2 regions of the Microbacterium canaveralium genome follow, and region 1 is predicted to be linked to the other one. Evidence: predicted binding sites of a transcription regulator. Region 1 holds the regulator's gene; the other holds the start of a gene.
What was found. The regulator LexA, encoded in region 1, represses DNA repair genes until DNA is damaged. The targets are predictions, from matches to a motif close to TCGAACANNTGTTCGA.
Positions count from the first base shown of each region.

Region 1 (10,175 bases):
GTGACGGGGCGGTCTGCCAGCCCGGCCAGCGTCGGCCGGACGAGGCGCCCGAAGTCGTGGTTGTCGATCGTGCCCTGGGTGACATGGATGATCGGCGTCGCCCCATCGAGGTCTCCCCACCACGTCGGCAAGGGCGCGCCGGAACTCGCCTGCGGCAGCACGCCGACGAAGTGCGTGTTCGCGTCGAGGTCGGGGCGCGGGTAGTCCAGGCTGGCGGGCCCCGTCTGGAGGAACCGATCGAAGCGCCGCGACAGGTCCATGACGAATCCGTGCGGACGCGTGCCGCAGGCGGCGAGCGCGCGCTCTGCGGCACGCTGGGTCGCGCGGAAGACGACGCGGCGCGCGACGAGACCGAGCGCTGCGTACCGGGCGCGGTCGCCCGCTCCGCGCGCCGGGGGGAGTGCCATGCCGTAAGGACCCAGCGCGCGCGACGACTGCGAGAGGGGGGTGACACCGAGGGCGAGCACCGGAGGACGGATGCCGGCGCGGTCCAAGACCGGCAAGATACCCCCGAAGGCCCCGTCCACCAGGACCGCGTCCGGCTGGATCGCGTCGATCGCGGCATCCACGGCCGCGTACTGGTCCGGGATGGTGTCGACGAAGATCGTGCGGATGTCGTATTGCGCCTGTCGCACCCCGGAGTACTTCGCTCGATCGGGAAGGTAGAGGTCGGGGCGGCGGTCGTCGTAGTCGGCCGCTCCGCCGAGCGGACGGAAGTCGGCGCCGGCGCTCTCGACTCGATCGCGGAAACGGGTGCCGGTGAGCATCGTCACCGCGTGCCCGTGGCGCACCAGGTGCCCCGCAACCTGCAGCATCGGGCCCACGTGCCCGTGAATGGGGTTGGACGCCAGGAGAACGGTCACCATGGGCGGCTCCATTTCGTTAGATTGAGACTCTAACGATAGTGGGAGGATGCCATGTCCCCGCGACCCTATTCGTCGCCAGCCCGGCAGGCGGACGCCCAGCGCACACGAACGGCCATACTCGACGCCGCCGCTGACCTGTTCTCCCGGCGCGGCTACACGAGGACCACGATGAAGGACATCGCGGCGGAGGCGGGGGTCTCGGTCCAGTCGGTCCACCTCGCCGGTTCCAAGGCGACGCTGCTGGTCGCCGCCTTCGAGCGGACCTTCGCGGGCGACGAGGGTCCGCACAGCCTGTCGGAACGTCCCGCGATGGCCGAGATCATGTCGCGGCCGGACGCCCGGGACGCCATGCGCGGATGGCTCGACTACGTCGCACATGCCAACCGGGCCACCGCCGGCCTCGTCCGGGCGATGGCCGTGGCCGCGGAGACGGACGAACTCGCCGCGGCATCCATCGCCGACCTCGACGCGCGTCGGCGCGCGGACCTCGGCTTGGCCGCCCGGTGGTTGAGTGAACGCGGGATGCTCGAGCCCGAGGAACGGGAGCAGGCCACGGATGAACTGAACCATCTCGTGGGCCCCGAGACCTATGCGTTCTTCGTGACGAAGTCCGGGTGGACGGACGCTCGCTACCGTCGCTGGCTCGACACGGCGCTACAGCGGGTTTTGGCGCGCGACCCTCGGAACGCCGCGAAGGCGTGAGACCCGCGCGGGTCAGATGTCGGTGGGACGGTGGAGCTTCACCGTCAGGGAATCGACCAGGACCGCTATCCGGTCGTCGGCTGCCCAGCGTCGCGCCAGCCGGGCGAGGACGGCATCCAATTCGTCCTGGGCAAGGCCAGCCATGAGGCGTAGATGGACGACGAGTTCGGCACCGCGCAGACGGCCCGTCGGATCCCCGGGCTCTACCGCGAGATCCAGGACTGCCAGCTCGCCGGCGATGCTCTCCTGCAGACCCGTGAAGACGGCCGGGGACACGTGCGCGGGCTCCCACGGCTCCCCCTGGGCGATCGCCCACACGGCCGGGCGTCGCAGCACGAATTCGGTCTCGGACGCCGGGTCGATCACGATGAGTTCGGTGTCCTCCGACGCCGCCGCGAGGGCGGTGCGCCGACCGTCCGCGGGGACCGGGCGCGCTTTGGCATCCCACCGCTGCATCGCATCGACGGAACTGAACACGGGCAACACCTTGCGACCGTCGGGCGCGGCCACCGTCACGATCGACAGTTCCTGCGTCTTGTCGACCTCGAGGCCGTGCGGACCGACACCGTGGTCGCCCTTCTCGGCCACGAGCGGGATCAGCAGGCGCGCGCTGCGGTACGCCTCGACGACGGCACCGGCATCGCCCTCCCCCGCCGCGAACGCCTGCAGCGCGACGAGGAGTGCGGGATCCGCGGACCCGTCGTCGCCGGAGTGCGGGTTCGACTCGAACCGACGCCCCTCCCAGGGGACGCCCGCCGAATCGGCGCGATGATCGTCAGTGCCCGGCGACATCCAGCGCCTCGGCGAGGGTGAACTGGCCCGCGTAGAGGGCCTTGCCCACGATCGCCCCTTCCACGCCCAGCGGCACCAGCTCGCGCAGCGCGACGATGTCATCCAGGCTCGACACGCCGCCGGACGCGACGATCGGCTTGGGCGTGCGCTGGGTCAGTTCGCGCAGCAGTTCGAGGTTCGGACCGCGAAGCGTGCCGTCCTTCGTCACGTCGGTGACCACGTAGCGGCTGCAGCCGGCGTCTTCCAGACGCTCCAACACGGTCCACAGGTCGCCGCCGTCGCGGGTCCACCCGCGGGCGGCGAGGGTCGTGCCGCGCACGTCCAGCCCGACGGCGATCGCTTCGCCGTAGCGGTTGATGACGTCGGCGGCCCACTCGGGGTTCTCGAGCGCCGCGGTGCCGAGGTTGATGCGGCTCGCGCCGCTCTCCAGAGCGGCCTCGAGCGAGCGATCGTCACGGATGCCGCCGGACAGCTCGACCTGCACGCCCTTGACCTGCTTGATGACCTTGCGCATCACCGCGGTGTTGTTGCCACGGCCGAAGGCAGCGTCGAGGTCGACGAGATGGATCCACGCCGCCCCCTGTCGCGCGAAGTCCAGCGCGGCATCCACGGGGTCGCCGTAGCTGGTCTCGGTGCCGGCCTCTCCCTGGGTCAGTCGGACGGCCTTACCGTCGGCGACATCGACCGCGGGCAGCAGGACAAGCTCGGGCGTGGACGCGAAATCGTTCATGGCTCCTCGTGCCGGCAGGCGCCTCTCGCCAGCCCGGGCACGAGGTCACACAGTAGTCGCGCGCAGCCCGTCGATCCAATTCGCGAGGAGCCGGATGCCGGCCTCCCCCGACTTCTCGGGGTGGAACTGCGTCGCGGCGAGCGGGCCGTTCTCGACCGCCGCGAGGAAGGGAGCGCCATACGTGCACCACGTGAGCACCGGTTCGGGGAACGGCGGGGTCACCTCGAGCGACCATTCCTGCGCGGCGTAGGAGTGCACGAAGTAGAACCGCTCGTCGGCGAGGCCGTCGAACAGGCGCGAGCCCTCGCCTGCAGAGATCGTGTTCCAGCCCATGTGCGGAAGGACCGGCGCCGCGAGCTCGGAGACGGTTCCGGGCCACTCCCCCAGACCCTCCGTGTCGGTGCCCCGCTCGATGCCGCGGCCGAACATGACCTGCATGCCCACGCAGATACCGAGCACGGGGCGCCCTCCGGCGAGGCGGCGATCGATGATCTCTCCACCCCGGCTGGCGTTGAGCGCCCCCATGACGGCGCTGAAGGCACCCACGCCCGGAACGAGCAGGCCGTCCGCGTCGAGCAGCAGCGCGCGATCCGAGGTCAGCCGCGCGTCCGCACCCGCCTCGATGAGTGCCTTGACGGCGGAGTGGACGTTGCCCGAGCCGTAGTCGAGGACGGCGACGACAGGCTTGCTCACAGGGCGCCCTTCGTACTCGGGATGCCGTCGACGAGCGGGTCGAGTGTCTTCGCCTGGCGGAACGCGCGGGCGAGGGCCTTGTACTCCGCCTCGGCGATGTGGTGCGGGTCGCGCCCGCCCAGGACGCGCACGTGCACGGTGAGCGCCGCGTGGATCGAAATCGCTTCGAACGAGTGGCGCACGAGCGACCCGGTGAAGTGGCCGCCGATGAGGTGGTGCTCGAACCCCGCGGGCTCGCCCGTGTGCACCAGATACGGACGGCCGCTGATGTCGACCACCGCCTGCGCGAGTGCCTCGTCGAGCGGGACCAGTGCGTCGCCGTACCGGGCGATACCGGACTTGTCGCCCAGCGCCTGCCGGATGGCCTGACCGAGCACGATCGAGGTGTCCTCGACCGTGTGGTGCGCGTCGATGTGGGTGTCGCCCGTCGCCGTCACACGCAGATCGGTGAGCGAGTGCTTCGCGAAAGCGGTGAGCATGTGATCGAAGAACGGCACACTCGTGGAGATCTGGCTCGAGCCGGTTCCGTCGAGGTCGAGAGAGAGCTCGACCCGCGACTCGCTCGTCTCGCGGACGATCGTGGCGGTGCGGGGCGAGGCGGGGCCGGTCATGCTCGCGATCCTACCGAGGCGAGGGCGTCGAGGAACGCGGTGGTCTCGTCGGCCGTCCCGGCGGTCACGCGGAGGTGGTGGGCGATCCCCACGTCGCGGATGAGGACGCCGCGGTCGTACAGCGCCTTCCACATCGCGGCGGGGTCGTCGACTCCTCCGAAGAGCACGAAGTTGGTCCAGGACTCGTGCGCGACGTAGCCCAGGGCCGCGACGGTCGCCGAGATGCGGTCGCGCTGTGCAACGATCTCGTCGACCATCGACAGCATCGTGTCGGCGTGGGCCAGGGCCGCCGTCGCGGCGGCCTGCGTGAGAGCGCTCAAGTGGTACGGCAGACGCACGAGGCGGAGGGCGTCGATCAGGGCAGGATCGGCGGCCAGATACCCCACGCGAGCGCCCGCGAACGCGAACGCCTTGCTCATGGTCCGCGAGACCACGAGTCGCGGACGGCCGGGCAGAAGCGTCACGGCCGACGGCTCGTCGTGCGGCGCGAACTCCTGATAGGCCTCGTCGACGATGACGATCCCGTCGGTCACCGCGTAGACGGCCTCGATGACGTCGAGACCCAGCGGCGTACCGGTGGGGTTGTTGGGCGCGCAGAGGAACACGATGTCGGGGTTCTCGCGGACCACCTGCTCAGCGGCGAACGCCGGGCTCAACGTGAAGTCGTGCTCACGTTCCCCCGCGACCCATTCCGCACCGGTGGCGCGGGTGAGGATCGGGTACATCGAGTACGTCGGCGCGAAGCCCATCGCTCGGCGACCCGGGCCGCCGAACGCCTGCAGGACGTGCTGAAGCACTTCGTTCGAGCCGTTGGCAGCCCAGATCTGCTCGCGTGTCAGCCCGTGCCCGAGGTAGTCGGCGAAAGCCTCACGGAGGGCGGTGAACTCACGATCGGGGTAGCGGTTCACGTCGCGCAACGCACGGGCGATGGCATCCAGGATGTCATCCGCCACCTCGGACGGCACCGGATGCGTGTTCTCGTTGACGTTGAGGGCGACGGGGAGCGCAGCCTGTGGTGCTCCATAGGGAGTCAGACCCCGCAGGTCGTCACGAAGAGGGAGGTCGTCGAGGCGAACGGTCACCTCACCCATCGTAGGCGGGTCCGCGCCCGACGATCACCGTCCAGACGCGTACGCGGTGGGGATCGCGATGCGCTGACCGGCGGCCACGGACCCGTTCTCGAGGGCGTTCAGTCGAGTGATCTCGGCAACCACGTCGCGGGGGTCGGAACCCGGGGCGACGTCTTCGGCGATGGACCACAGGGTCTCGCCGCTCATGACGGTGATCTCGGTGAAGGCACCGGCGGCAGCACCGGTCTCGTTCGAGGCCAGGGCCGCACCGCCTCCGACGACGGCGATGGCCAGCGCGACGATCACGGGAAGCGCGGCCAGGAAGGCGAACACGCGACGCCCGCGTGCGGTCAGACGCAGACGGGTGGTGGGGGTGGTGACGGCGATGCTGCTCATGATGTGCTCCTCGGTGGGGAGAGATTCGCACCCCGCCCTCGGCCGGGAGGGCGGTGGTGCGAATCTGTATTCCGAATCTATCTTCGATACTGTGGGGGTGTCAACACCGTGGTTCTCGGAGACCGATCGAACGCGACACGCGGAGCGCTCCGCGGTGATCGAGGGATCTACCGGATACGGTTTCGACGAGGAGACCTCACCACGGACCTCCGACATTCGAATTTCCGCCGCATCGACAGGGCGGCGCGAGGGGAGCACACATGACCGACGCGACGACCGCGGCCGGCCGAGAACGGCCGCAGACCCGGCGCCGGAAGAGCCTCAGCGACAAGCAGCTCGCCATCCTCGAGGTCATCCAGCGCTCGATCGCCCGGCACGGCTATCCGCCGAGCATGCGCGAGATCGGCGACGCCGTGGGGCTGAAGTCGCTCTCGAGCGTCACCCACCAGCTCAATCAGCTCGAGCTCAGCGGATACCTTCGCCGCGACCCCGGGAAGACGCGCGCGATGGAGGTGCTGATCGACCTGCCCGGCACCGCCGCCGAGAACCCCGCCGACACCGCGCCCGCCGTGGGCGACGCCGCCCTCGTCCCCCTCGTCGGTCGCATCGCCGCGGGCGTTCCCATCACCGCCGACCAGCAGGTGGAGGAGATCTTCCCCCTCCCCCGTCAGCTGGTGGGCAAGGGCGAGCTGTTCATGCTCAAGGTGTCCGGCGACTCGATGATCGACGCCGCGATCTGCGACGGAGACTGGGTCGTCGTGCGTGCACAGTCGACCGCCGAGAACGGTGAGATCGTCGCCGCGATGCTCGACGGCGAGGCGACCGTCAAGACGTTCCGCCGCCGCGACGGTCACACGTGGCTTCTCCCTCGCAACTCCGCGTTCGAGCCGATCCTGGGCGATGAGGCCGTCGTGCTCGGCCGGATCGTGGCGGTGCTGCGCACGGTCTGACCCCACCTCAAGGTCTGGGAAGGCCGGATGCTCCGCTCGTCGCGGCGTCCGGCCTTCGCCGTCGGCGGGCGCGACGTCCTCTCCCCAGGCTGCCGCAGCGGCGTGGCCGACACCCCTACCATGACAGGACACCTCGAGAGAGCGGGCCCCGTGTCGTCGAACATCCCCACCGGACAACCGGCATCCCTCGAGCCCGACGGCGCGCCTGCCCCCGAGGCAGGCCCGGCGGAAGAGGCGGGCCCGGTGGGAGGGACAGCCCCGGCGGAACAGGCCCGATCGACCCCGGTCAGGGAGACTCCGCGCCGACCGCGAACAAGCACCGTCGTCCTCAGCGTCCTCCTGTCGCTGGTCGTAGCCGCGGGCGGACTCGGCTTCTTTTGGCTGTCCACCCAGCTGCAAGAGGCGCGCACGCAGATCGGCGATCAGCAGCGCCAGATCACCGACCAGCAGAGACAAATCGACGAGCAGGACGAGATGATCGAGCGGAAGGAGCAGTTCGGCGCCGCGATGGACGACCTGTACGCGACCGTCGAGCCCCTCGTCGGTCTTCCTTTCGCGACCCTCGTCCCGTGGTACCGCGCCGAGGATCTCGCTGACCGCGCATGGATCCATCGCCGGAATCCCGATTCCCTCGACGGGGACATCAGGGATCTCCGGGCCTTGACCTCGCAGATCTCGGCGCGCACAGCGGGGGTCGGCGACCAGGCCGGATCCAACGCCTCCGGCACAGCGTGGGAGGCCGCGCTCGACACGCTCGGACGCGGCTGGGTCCGCACGGTTTTCGACGACGGCGGGACGCCGTGCGGATCGACGGCTCTGGCCTGCGTCTCCGGCGAGGATCCGTTCACCGTTCATGTGCGGGCGAGCACTCAGACGGACCCGACGATGACGGAGTGGATCCGCACCGGTGCCGCCTACCACGAGTACGCCCACGTGCTGCAGTTCACGAACCCCCAAGACACCGATGCGGCGCTCGCCACCTTCGACGGCGACGCCGAGACGATGGCGGACTGCTTCGCGCTGACGTTCCTGGATGGCTGGTCGCTGGACCACGAGGTCACGATCGACGACTCCTCGTACTACGAGGTCAGCGTCGGGTACGGGTACACCTGCAACGCGAACGAGCGCCAGGTCATCCGCGACTGGGTGGCGGGGTTGGGGATCGAACGCCAACCCGTCGGAGGCTGACCGGCCCGCGCGCGGGCGGCGACGGACGTCGTGTCCGAGGCGGTACATAGGGTGGATGCCATGCCCCAGACGCTTCCCTACGGATCCTGGCCCTCTCCCCTGACGCCCGAGGCGGTGGCGCAGGCGCAGCCCCGGTTGGACGGCGCGCGCTTCGTGGGCGACGACGTCTGGTGGGGAGAGTCCGTGCCGAGCGAGGGCGGCCGGGTCGCGGTGCATCGGCGCCGCGGTGGCGGGTCGATCGAGACGGTCCTGCCGGCCCCCGCGAACGCACGTTCGTCCGTGCACGAGTACGGCGGCGGTGCCTGGACGGCCTCCGACGACGGCGAGCTGTACTACGTCGAGAAGTCCGACCAGCGCGTCTACGCCCTCACACCGGGCGGCGCACCGCGGGCACTGACCCGCGCCGACGGCGACGTGCGCCACGGCGGACTTTCGTGGCAACACGGCACTCTGCTGGCGGTCCGCGAGATCCACGGCGGCGGACGCGTGCCGGATCGCGCCATCGTGCGGATCCCCCTCGACGATTCCGACTCCGAGGTGCTGGCCGATGGCAGCGACTTCCTCGCCCACCCGGCGCTCTCCCCCAACGGCCAGCGCCTGGCCTGGATCGCGTGGAATCATCCCGACATGCCCTGGGATGCCACCATCCTCCGCGTCGCAGACCTCGTCACCGGTGAGGTGCGCGACCTCGCCTCGGGCGATCGGCGCGCGCCGTTGCAGCCGGTGTGGATCGGCAATGACGAGCTGCTCTACGCCGACGATCCGGACGGGCGCTGGAACCTGTTCCGCCGCGTTCTCGGGGGCGATCCTCAGCCGGTCGCACCGGCCGACGCCGACACCGGCGGGCCGGTGTGGGTTCTCGGGACCCGGTGGTTCGGCGCCACGTCGGATGGCCGCATCATCGCGGTACGCACGAACGGTGGCGACGAGATCGTCGAGATCGCACCGAGCGGCATCCGTCCCCTCGGCGTCCCGATCGTGGCGGGCGCCTCGATCGACGACGTGCGGGGCTCGCGAGCCCTGATCTCCGGCACTGACGCATCGGGCCTCTCGGCCCTCTGGTCGGTCGACCTCGACACCGGAGAAGCACAGGTCGTCACCGCCGGCGAGCACCCCGGGACCGAATGGATGCCGACGGCCCGCGCCCTCCGCACGGAGGGTCCGCACGGCCCGGTCCACGCCTTCGCGTACCCGCCGACGAATCCGGATGCCGTCGCGCCCGAGGGTGAGCGGCCGCCATACGTCGTGCTCGTGCATGGCGGGCCGACCTCGCACGTCGGTCCGGCGCCGTCGGCGAAGACGGCGTTCTTCACCAGTCGCGGTATCGGCGTCCTCGACGTCAACTACGGCGGTTCGACGGGGTATGGCCGCACCTATCGTGAGCGGCTCCTGGGCCAATGGGGCGTCGTCGACGTCGACGACGTCGCCGCGGCGGCATCCGCGCTCGCGACCGCCGGTCTCGCTGACGCCGAACGTCTTGCGATCGCGGGCGGATCCGCGGGTGGGTGGACCGTTCTCGCGGCGGTGACCAACACCGACGTCTTCTCCGCCGGCATCTCCCGCTACGGCGTCGGAGACGCGCGGGCCCTCGCCGAGGACACCCACGATTTCGAGGCCCGTTATCTCGACGGGCTCATCGGACCGCTCCCGGATGCCGAAGCCGTTTACGTCGAACGGTCACCGCTATCGCATCCCGAGCGCTTCCGGGTACCCCTGCTCATCCTGCAGGGCAGCGAAGACCGCGTCGTCCCGCCCTCGCAGGCCGAAGCCATCCGCGACGCGCTGGCCGCGCACGGGGTCGCCCACGCCTACGTGCTCTACGACGGCGAGGGCCACGGGTTCCGCCGGGCGGAGACGGTCGTCGACTCGCTGGAGCGCGAACTAGGGTTCCTCGGCGCCGTGTTCGGGTTCGAGAGCCCCGGCATCCCGCTGCTCACGCTCGACTGAGCCCCGACGGGGGCACGCGCAACGACGCCCCGCCTCAAGGCGGGGCGTCGTCGGTGTGCGGACCGGTCAGGAGGCGAACGGTGCGAGTTCGGCCGCGAGACGCGCGCCGACGTGGGCGTGGAGGAACGTTCCCTGCTCGCGGTGCTCCTGGGCGACGATGAGGCCGCTCTCGTGAACGGCGGACACGAGGTCGCCGCGGTCGTACGGCACGACCGCGTGCACCTCGACCG
Region 1 covers NZ_JBDFMA010000003.1:1,178,909-1,189,083, reverse strand. The annotation lists gene ABC271_RS06535 (glycosyltransferase) at 1-866, opposite strand, end outside; gene ABC271_RS06530 (TetR/AcrR family transcriptional regulator) at 918-1,568, shown strand; gene ABC271_RS06525 (SseB family protein) at 1,581-2,360, opposite strand; gene priA (bifunctional 1-(5-phosphoribosyl)-5-((5-phosphoribosylamino)methylideneamino)imidazole-4-carboxamide isomerase/phosphoribosylanthranilate isomerase PriA) at 2,344-3,090, opposite strand; gene hisH (imidazole glycerol phosphate synthase subunit HisH) at 3,136-3,783, opposite strand; gene hisB (imidazoleglycerol-phosphate dehydratase HisB) at 3,780-4,394, opposite strand; gene ABC271_RS06505 (histidinol-phosphate transaminase) at 4,391-5,485, opposite strand; gene ABC271_RS06500 (LysM peptidoglycan-binding domain-containing protein) at 5,510-5,860, opposite strand; gene lexA (transcriptional repressor LexA) at 6,121-6,810, shown strand; gene ABC271_RS06490 (hypothetical protein) at 6,931-7,998, shown strand; gene ABC271_RS06485 (S9 family peptidase) at 8,059-9,945, shown strand; gene hflX (GTPase HflX) at 10,012-10,175, opposite strand, start outside.

Region 2 (10,175 bases), 1.6 Mb from region 1:
TCGATGCCCAGTTCGACGAAGTCGTGCGCATGATCGAGCGCGTCCACCCCAAGACCGCCGTGATGCTCACCGACGCCCGTGACGACATCCTCGCGTTCAAAGCGTTCCCCGCCCGGCATTGGCGACAGATCTGGTCCACGAACCCGCTGGAACGCCTCAATCGGGAGATCAAGCGCCGCACCGACGTCGTTGGCGTGTTCCCGAACAACGCCGCCCTGCTCCGCCTGGCCGGCTCCGTCCTCGTCGAGCAACACGACGAATGGGAAGCCGCCGACCGCCGCTACTTCTCCGAAGCCTCCATGACCGAGCTCACCGCGACCACCCCCACCATCGACGAGGCGGTGATACTCCCCGAGATCACCGCCGCCTAAACTAACGACAGCTGATCATCGCAACGAAGCGAAAGACCACCACTCAAACGGACGCGGCCCCGTGCTGATGCACACGAGCGATCGTGGAGTCGATCGAGACGACCCAGTCGATCTTCCCCGCGGCGTCGGCCCGCTTCTGCACCTCGGCCAGCAGCTTCTCCCAGGTGCCGTCCACGGCCCAACGGTTGAACCGCTTGTAGATCGAGTTCCACTTCCCGAACCGCTCCGGCACATCCCGCCACGGAGCCCCGGTGCGGTACTTCCACGCCATCCCCTCGACAGCCAACCGATGATCCGCCCACGGCCTCGACCTCCCGGACACCGTCGGCATCAACGGCTCCATCACGGCCCACACCTCGTCAGAGATCTCCTGTCGCGTCACCGCTCAAGACTCACCCACCGAGGAGCGAAACCTCTTGATCAACACGCCCTAGGCGGCCGGCTCGCATTCCCCCGCCTCCCACGGGGGCGGGTCTTCTTCGAACCGAACGCCTACCACGTCGGTGGCGAGCGGGTACGGCACGGGGTGGTCGGTGTAGACACGGCCGGTAGGAGAAGTCCATTCGAGGAGCCCTCCGTCGAGTTGTCGAACGTTCCAGCGGGTGAACTGCTTCTGGGTGTGATGGCGTTGGCACAGGCAAGCGAGGTTGCTCACGTCGGTGTTCCCGCCGAGCGCCCAATCCGTGGTGTGGTCGATCTCGCAGCGAATCGCGGGTGCTGTGCACCCCGGCCATCGGCAGCCGCGATCGCGGGCCCTGAGATGGCGGTCGATGGCTGCGGTGCGGGCATAGGTGTCGGTGCGCAGCACCGCCCCAGTGACGGGATGCGTAACGACTCGATCCCAGGGAAGGGAAGTGGACTCGGCGAGCGCGCGGGCGGTGTCCGCGTCGATGGGGCCGCGGCCCACCAGGTCCGCCGGGGCGATGTTCTCCCGTGAAGGCCTCAGCACTGTCAGCGCGGGCACGATGACCTGGACCCTCGCGCGGATCTTGCCCAGGGTGCCCGGCCCGTCGCCCGGTCGAGTGGGGTCGAGCGTGGGGTCGCCGGTGAGGAGCATGTCGGCGAAGACGTCCGCACGGATCTGATCCATCGTTCGTGTCTCCGCGGCGTGCGGAACGGGCGCGACGGTGGTGTCACCGTGTGCTGACCCGTCACTCTCCACGCGGTTCCCGTCCCCCGCGCTCACCTCCCGGCCTGCCTCCCAGATGACCCGCGCCTGCTGGGTCATGCGGTCATGGATCGCCTCGGCGATCACCGTCGGTAATGTCGCGATGAGATCGGACATCCCGTCGGAGCCGGGAATCACCCGAATGCACCGCAATCGCCGGCCGGCGCGGTGGCGTTCGGTGATCGTCTGTGGATGCAGACTCTGCGCGGCGACGGCGAGCCGGTTCTTCAATCGGCCCGGGCTGGAAACCTCGGCCGCCGACGCCACGGCGACCCGGTCGAACTCCGCTCGGGCGTCCAGCGGAAGCTCGGCCCCGGCATCCGCAATCACCCGCACGTGTCGTCGCGAGATCGCCCCGGCCTCCCACGCCCCCACGGTCAACGGATAGGACTCCACCAGAATCATCGCCTCGCCAATGTCTCGCTGCACCGTGCGATCCGATACCCGACATGCCGCGCCGATCTCCGAGGCGACCTCCCTCATCGCCATGTCCGACTCGCGAGCAGACGATCGCGCCGGCCCGGTGGCATCCACAGCGAACTGCCCCGCCGCAGCCAGCGCCCGAACCCGGGCGGCTTCGGCCGCCGCCACCGCGGCCTCTGCCGCGACGACCTGCTCAACGAGGCGCGCGAGCATGCGCACATCGCCCGAGAGGCCCGCAGGATCCGGCCCGGAACGCGCAGCAGGCGACCGCGCGGGCCGACCTGCCGCGCGGCGTGCGCCCGAGTCAGGCAGCGATCCCGGTCCGTGATGCCTGCCGGGGTCCGGCTGCGGCTCGGGCGACGTCGGGGCGACATTCGAAGACATGTTCGAAGATTACTCGACCCGACAGATATTTCCCAGGCCTAGGGCCAAATTTGTGGAGAGGTCACGCCATTGGAGGGCTGTGGAGGAACCGTCAGCGAGGGAGATCCGCCACCCACACCACGCCGCGCGCCGGTGCGGGGGCCGTCGCTCTGGGGGCGCTGGGGTGGGTGTGCTCACTCTGAGGGTGCTCGGGGTGCGGCCGCGGGGGGGTGTGCGGCGTGGGGTGCCGCTCCCGGGGGTGTCACTCCGGTGGTGTCACTCCGGTGGTGTCACTCCGGTGGTGTCACTCCGGTGGTGTCACTCCGGTGGTGTCACTCCGGTGGTGTCACTCCGGGCGTGTCGCTGCCGGGGGGGGGTCGCTTCGGGCGCGTTCCGCGATCGGGGGCCGTGATGAGTCCGCAAACAGACGAAGGGCCGGTCGAGGAGTGTCGACCGGCCCTTATCCCTGCACCAGAGTGTCCTGCAATCACATGTCGGTAGCTGCCACAGCAAAACAACTACCGTGCGAGCACTCTATAACGGTGAGATAACGGAGAGGAAGAGGGCGCCGTTATGTTTTCGTGATTCATAACTGGTTCATCAGATCGGCGCGTGGCGCGACGGTGGCGTGCTGGTGGTTCGGCTGCGAATCGACTCGCGGTGCGGCGGTGCGGCTGTGCTGCGGGTGGTGGTGCTTCTGCGCGGCCGCACCCACCCCGGCCACACCAACCACCGAGGCCGCCCCCACCCCGGCCACACCCACCCCGGCCGCCCCCACCCCGACCGCACCCACCGAGGCCGCACCCGTCGCGGACGCGGGAGGATGGGCACGTGAAAGATGAGGATCTGACCGACCCCGACGGGCGCCTCGTGCTCGTGCGTCACGGCGAGACCGAGTGGAGCCGCACCGGTCGCCACACGGGGCTCACCGACATCCCCCTGACCGAGACGGGCGCGTACAAGGCCGAACTCGCGGGGACTCTGCTGGCGACGCGGCACTGGGATCGCGTGCTCACGAGCCCCCTGGAGCGGGCGGTCGAGACCGCGGCGCGTGCCGGGTACCCGCAGGCCGAGATCGAGCCGCGCCTGGTCGAGTGGGACTACGGCGCCTACGAAGGCCTCACGACCCCCGAGATCACCGCGCAGCTGGGGCGCCCCTGGACCATCTGGCAGGCCGGTGCCCCCGCGGGCGCCACGCCCGGCGAGACCGTCGAACAGGTCACGGCCCGCGCCGAGTCCCTCCTCGACGAGCTACGTCCGCGAGTCCGCGCCGGCGAGCAGGTGCTCCTGTTCTCGCACGCCCACTTCCTGAGGGCGCTCGCCGGCGTCTGGCTCGGCCTCACGGCCGCGGGCGGCCGCTACTTCGTGCTCGGGACGTCGGCGGTCAGCGAGCTCGGGTTCGAGCACGGCTCCGAGGTCATCACGCAGTGGAACCACGTGCGCGGGCGCTGATCTCCCGCGGCGGCGCACGTCATACTCCCCCGATGAGCCGACCGTCGTGGATCTCGACGACCCTGTCGGCCGCCTCCGCCACGATCGGGTCGTGCGAGGCGACCAGAGCGGTCATCCCGTCCCGTCGCGCCCGTTCGCGGATCAAACCGACGACGGATGCCGCGGTCGTGCTGTCCAGCTGAGCGGTCGGTTCGTCCGCGAGAACGACTCTCGGGCGGTGGACGAGCGCGCGGGCCACCGCGACCCGTTGCTGCTGGCCGCCGGAGAGCTCGTCCGGGCGCTGTGCCGCGTGGTCGGACAACCCCACGGCCTCGAGGATCTCTGCGACGCGGAAGCGGCGCTCGCGTGCCGACGCACCGCGAGCACGCAGCGGCAGCTCGATGTTCTCGGACGCGGTGAGGAACGCGACGAGCGGGAATTCCTGGTCGACGTATCCCAAGACGGTGCGCCGCAGCTCCGCCACCTCGCTCTCCGGCGCTGCCGTCACCCGACGGCCGCCGATCCACGACTCCCCCGCGTCGGGTTCGTCGAGACCGGCGGCGAGGCGCAGGAGAGTCGTCTTCCCCGAGCCCGACGGGCCGCGGAGGACCACGAACTCACCCGCCCGCGCCGTCACCGTCGCGTCGACGAGAGCCGTCGTCTCCGCGGCGCCTACCCCGTAGCTCCGTGTCAGGCCCGTGAGCCGAATCGTCTCGCTCGCCATCACGTCTCCTCCTGCTCCGCCGGCTCGACCCGGACGTGGTCGGTCTCCAGCTGCAGTCGCACCCGGTCCTGCATACCCAGGCGGTCGATGTGCTCCTTGGGCAGCTGCAGGCGCCCCGCCCGGTCCAGCACCGCGTACTCCCGCGCACCTGCTCCGGCATCCCCTCCGCGCCACACCTCGACCGCTGTCCGACCATCGCGGATGCCGACGGTCCGGCGCACATGATCGGCGACACCGGCGTCGTGCGTGACGATGAGAACCGTCACCCCCGACCGCTCGTTCACCTCGCGCAACGCTTCGAGCACCTGCGCGGAACTCGCATCGTCCAGCTCCCCCGTGGGTTCGTCCGCGAAGAGGACTCGGCATCCATTAGCCAGGCCGAGGGCGATCGCGGCGCGCTGGCGCTCGCTCCCGGTCACCTGCCCGGGGCGTCGATCGACGACGGCGGCGACCCCGAGGAGATCGAGCACCTCCGCCGCCCGCGCCGCGCGCTTCGCGCGGGGGACGCGGCCGACCGACAGTGTCAGGTCGAGGTTCTCGCCGATCGTCAGGTGCGGGAGGAAGTTGCGCCCCGTCTGCTGCCAGACGAAGCCCGCCGTCGTCCGCCGGTACTCGGCGCGCTGGCGTGACGACAGCGCGAGCAGATCGTGCCCCGCGACGCGGGCGCTGCCGGCGCTGGCGGTGTCGAGCGCCGACAGGATCGCGAGGAGCGTGGATTTGCCCGACCCGGACGCACCGACGATCGCGGTCAGCTCGCCGCGCTCGACCCGCAGATTCAGTCCCTGCAACGCCTGCACCTCGACACCCGCACCTCGGTAGATGCGGACGAGGTCGACACATTCGATCTCCGGTGCGGATGGGGCCATCTTCATTCCTGCCTCTCGTCACGTCGTCCTCGTCGCCGCGCGGCCAGCATCGCGGTCCCCACGGTCGCTCCCATCGCCGCGATCGCCACCACGGCCGCCGCTCCCGCCGTCGCCGGTACCGCGATCGCCGGAATGTCCACGGCGATGCCGAGCCTGTCCCCCACCCCGCTCGAACCGACGACGACCGTGATGACCGCCCACCCGACACCCCACCCGACGATCGCGGCCGTCGCGGTGATCGGCACGGCCTCGGCGAGCACGAGTCCTCGCACACGATCCGCCCCGATCATCGACAGGACGGATCGCGTGCGTCCACGGTCCGCGGCCGACCCGACGGAGTCGAACACCGCGAGGGCGAGCGCCGCAAGAAGCGCGACGACCGACGCCCCCGTCAGGACCCCGGCCAGGGCCGACACCGTCGGCTCCGCGGTCCGTCGGGCGCTCTCGGATGCCACATCGACGAGGTCGGCACCCGGACGATCCGCGCGCACGTCAGCCGCCAGTGTCGCCACGTCGGCGCCCGGTCGAGCACGGATGAGGTCGCAGACCGAGTCGGCGGGCGCGTCCAGCGCGTCGGCGAAAGCGTCGCCGACGAGCACCCACGTCCCCTCGTTCGTCGGGAGCGTGGCATCCGGGACCACGGCCGCCGCGGAGACGGGACGGCCGCCCACCTGCAGGTCGCCGTCGAGCAGCTGCGCGGCGGACGCGGACAGCACGAGCGGCTCGGCCGTGCCCGACGCGGCAAGGTCGGGGATCCCCGGCTGAACCAGATGGAGGTCCGTGATGTCGGCCGCGAGCACCGTCACCGCACGCAACCGCCCGTCGTCGGTGACGGGGATGCCGGACAGCGTGCGCAGCTGGGCCACCGCACCCGCCGCGTCGGGTTCCGCGACCCCCGTCGCGCCGCCGCAGGCCCGGACGTCGGCTCCCACGGTCTGCTCCGCCGCGCGTGCGACGCCGGCGCCCGCGACGAACAGAAGACCGACCGCCGAGGTGAGGGTGGCCACCGCGATCACCACGCCGGCGACGGACAGGAACCGGCCTCCACCCCGCGCGATGCGGGCGAGGGCGAGCGACACGCCGATGCGCGGTCCGCGCCATGCCCGACGAGACCACGGAATCAGCACGAGCCCGATGCCCCGCACCAGCACCGCGCTCGCGGCGAGCGCGATCAGCAGCGGCGTCGCGGCCAGGAGCGCATCAGACCCCGTCTCGGGGAGTCCGCGCGTGACGAAGAGGGCGACGGTCACCACGGTGAGGATGAGGAGGACGCCCTCCGCTGCCGTGCGCACGAGTCGGGGGAATCCGCGAGGTTTTGTCGCGACGACCGCGACACCCGCCGACAGCATCGCGCAAGCGGCTGCCGCGACGATGACCATCGGGAGTCCGGAGGGCGGGACATCGGGTACGGCGGCGAGCGCCAGAGCCCACCCCAGCAGCGCGCCCGGAACCGATGCCGTCAGCATCTCCCCGCCCGCCATCCGGGCAATCCGGCCACGACCTGCGCCGCGTGCCGACAGCAGAATCCGCTCGTTCCTCCGCCGCCGCTCCGCGGTGACGACCGCGACGACGCTCACCAGGATGGCCGCGCCCCACGGTGCCGAGATGAGGACGGCCGCGAGCGTGTCGAGCGCCCGCTGCTCCGACTCCAGGTCGTGCAGGAGAGCCGAGAGTCTGCTCGAGACCGTGACCGGGTACCCGTTCGGCAGGCTCGCTCCCTGGGTGGAGGCCTTGTCGGCCGCGCGCTCGAGTCCGGTGACGTCGGAAGCCGTCACGCTTCCGCCCCTGACGGGGAACGCCGCGACCAGCTGCGCACGGGCCAGGGCATCCGCGAGCGCCGGGACGGAGCCGGGATCGACGTAGGCCCCGCCGGTCAGGAGGTCGTCGGTGGCGCTCACCCGCTCCGACGTGGGGTGCGCGAACACCCCCTGAGTGGTGGGGAGGGCGCGGTCGGAGTCGACGATCGCGGTGACCACCGCCGTCGCCTCGGTCGCGACGTAGGTCGTGCCCGTCGTAGCACCCAGCCGATCCGCGACCTCGCGCTCCATCGCCACCTCGACCGGTCCGGTTCCCGTCCAGGCCGTCGGCGCGGTTCCTTCGACGACCCTCCACGATTGCTGCAGCGCGGGGGCGGACCCCCAGCGGAGACGCACGAAGTGCCCGTCCGGAGCCGCGGCCGTCACGTCGGGGAAGGCGAGGATCCACCGCGGCGCCCCCAGCGTCTGCCGCAGCGGCACGCCGACGGTGTCCGGGTAGGCGGCGAGGGCCGAGGCGATGCCGTCCACGGAGTCCGCGCCGAGGAACTCCGCATCCAGGTCCGCGCTCCACACGACCGTGGCGGCCTCGGATCCGTCCGCGAGCGCGAGATCGAGACGGCGGTCCGCGACGACGTCGAGGTACCGGGGGACGACGACGAGGGATGCCACGACGACCGCCACCACGACCGCGACGAGGACCCAGGCGGCCCGGTGCGGGCGGAGCACGTGCCACGCGAGCGTCATTGCATCGCCTCCCGGGCCCGCGCGTCGTCGCGGACCGCGAGGGCGAGCGAGACGGCCAGGGCAGCGACAGAGAAGGCCGCCAGCGGGATGCCGGTCGTCCACGGATCGACGACCACCGCCACCGCAACGGGCTTCGGGAGTGCGCCCGTGACCATGGCCGGCAGGAGGGTCACGGCGGTGACGGCGGCGGCGACCGCCCCGGCGACGACGCCGGCGAGGACGGCTCCGATCTGCTCGCCGATCCGAAGGCGGCGGCGGGCGACGGCATCCATTCCGGCCGCGCGGAGCGAGGCGGCCTCGAGTACCCGAGACCGCCGGACGACCGCGCCGGCAGCAGCGAGCCCGACGAGGGCGAGGACGGCCATTCCCGCCGCCCCCCACCACAACATCGTCACGGCCGCGGCGAGGACTCCTCTCCCGTCGTCGGCCGCGGTGCCGGAGAGCCGCCCGTCGTCGGGCAGGGCTGCGGCGATCTCGTCCGGGGAGGTGCCCGGAACCAGGGCGAGCCACGCGTCGTCGGTGGAGGGCAGGGCGGACTGCGCCGTGAGCCGGTCGGCGACGACGACCGTCGCGTCGAGGAAGACGGCCGAATCGGACGGTGCTCCGGGGATCGCCGTGACCACGACGGCGATCCGGACGGCGGAGGAACGTCCATCGGGAGTGAGCGAGAGCGGGAGGGTGTCGCCCTCGTCGACCCCCGCCGCGTCGGCGAAGGCGCGAGACACCACCGCGGGCGGAACCGGGCCCACCGGCACGAAACGCACGCGCGTCGTCGCGGAGTCGAACACCGCCACCGGTGGGCCCGGATCGGCCTGAAGCGCGAGCGCGTCGGTGCTGACGTCGACGGGCAGGACGAGGGACCCCAGGTCCACGGGCTCGCCGTCGACGGTGACGGAGGTGAGCGAGACCTGCCCGCCCGCGTCGCCCGTGCCCGTCAACGCCAGCTCGACCGCGGCCAGCCGCCACGCACCGCCGACGGCCGCCGAAACGGGCGGGAGAGAGAATCCGCCCTCGGGCCCGGGGGATACCGATACCGTCCGTGCCCACGCGTCCTCCAGGATCAGCGCATCCGCCACGGCTGCGGTGCCGCGGGCGGCGACGTCGACACGGACCGTTCGGGCCGCCGTCGGGAGGATCGGCCCGGGCGCGTCACCGCGGGAGGCGTCGACGAGGCGTCCGAGGTCGCCGACGGCCGGATCCCCCAGGGCGGCGATCGCGGCGGGCGCCGCCATGATTACCGACGCGGGGCGGGCCGCGATCGACGTGTCCTCGCTCCACACGGGCGCGACCCCGGCGATCCCGGGGGATGCGGCGAGCCGCGCGAGGGCGTCCGACGTCAGGTCGGACGCGTCCGTCGCGACACGATAGGCGGTGCCCTCCTGCGCGGCGAGCGCGGACGCGTAGGCGTTCCCCCATGAGCTCTGGTACACCGCCGCGATCCCGAGCTGTCCGATGGCGGCGCCGACGAGCATCGCCGACGCGGTCACGGCGAGCGGACGTCGCGCCACTCGCATCGCCCAGAGCATCCTGCTCGCCCCGCCCCGTCGGGCCAGCCTCTCCCAGCCCCGACGCAGCCCCAGAACCGGTACGACGACGAGGATCCCCACGAGGGCGAGCAGCACCGCGGCCGGCGCGGCGACCGCGATCGGGTCGGGCGTCGCCGTGCCGCGGGCCGGCCCGAGGGGGGATCCGAGCGAGAGCAGGCGCGCAGCCGAGAGCGCGGCGGCGAGCACGAAGACGGATGCCGCAACCCCGACCGCCCACCGGGGCGATCCACCGACCGCGGGGTCCGTGTTATGGAGCGCGCGGACGTCCGCGGAGACGAGCAGGGCCACGAGGAGCCCCGGCGCGAGCGTGCCGGCGAGCAGGATCATCGCCGCGGTGGGAACGAGTGGCCCGGGGTCGGGGGTCGCCGCGAGCACGCCGACGGCACCGACCGCGGCGCCGATCGCGCCGGGCACGACCCAGCGGATCGCCTCCCCCGCCACGATGCGCGGCGCGGGGGCACCCCTGGCCCAGCGAAGGCGCCGTTCCGCCGCCGTCGCCCCGACGACGAGCACCGCGAAGACGACGAGCACCGCGAGCGCGGTGAGGAGAGCCGACGCGAGCGCGAGGGGCTCCGTGGCACCCAGAACCGCGGCCCGCGCGGAGGCGAGCTGCGCGGTCGGCAGCAGACGTCCGGTCGTGGCGACGTCGTCGGTGGCCACCCCGGCCGCAGCGACGGCATCCGGTAAGGACTGTCCCGCACGCACCGAGGCCGTGAGGGTCGCGAGGTCGAGATCGTCGGGGCGGGGGCGCACGGTCCAGTGCACGCGTCGATCCGTTGCC
Region 2 covers NZ_JBDFMA010000003.1:2,734,908-2,745,082, forward strand. The annotation lists gene ABC271_RS14165 (IS256 family transposase) at 1-371, shown strand, start outside; gene ABC271_RS14170 (IS5 family transposase) at 415-753, opposite strand; gene ABC271_RS14175 (HNH endonuclease signature motif containing protein) at 802-2,175, opposite strand; gene ABC271_RS14180 (histidine phosphatase family protein) at 3,157-3,777, shown strand; gene ABC271_RS14185 (ABC transporter ATP-binding protein) at 3,797-4,480, opposite strand; gene ABC271_RS14190 (ABC transporter ATP-binding protein) at 4,480-5,346, opposite strand; gene ABC271_RS14195 (hypothetical protein) at 5,349-7,847, opposite strand; gene ABC271_RS14200 (hypothetical protein) at 7,844-10,175, opposite strand, start outside.
Region 2: the regulator LexA is predicted to act here: its motif matches at 2,337-2,352, upstream of ABC271_RS14175 (HNH endonuclease signature motif containing protein).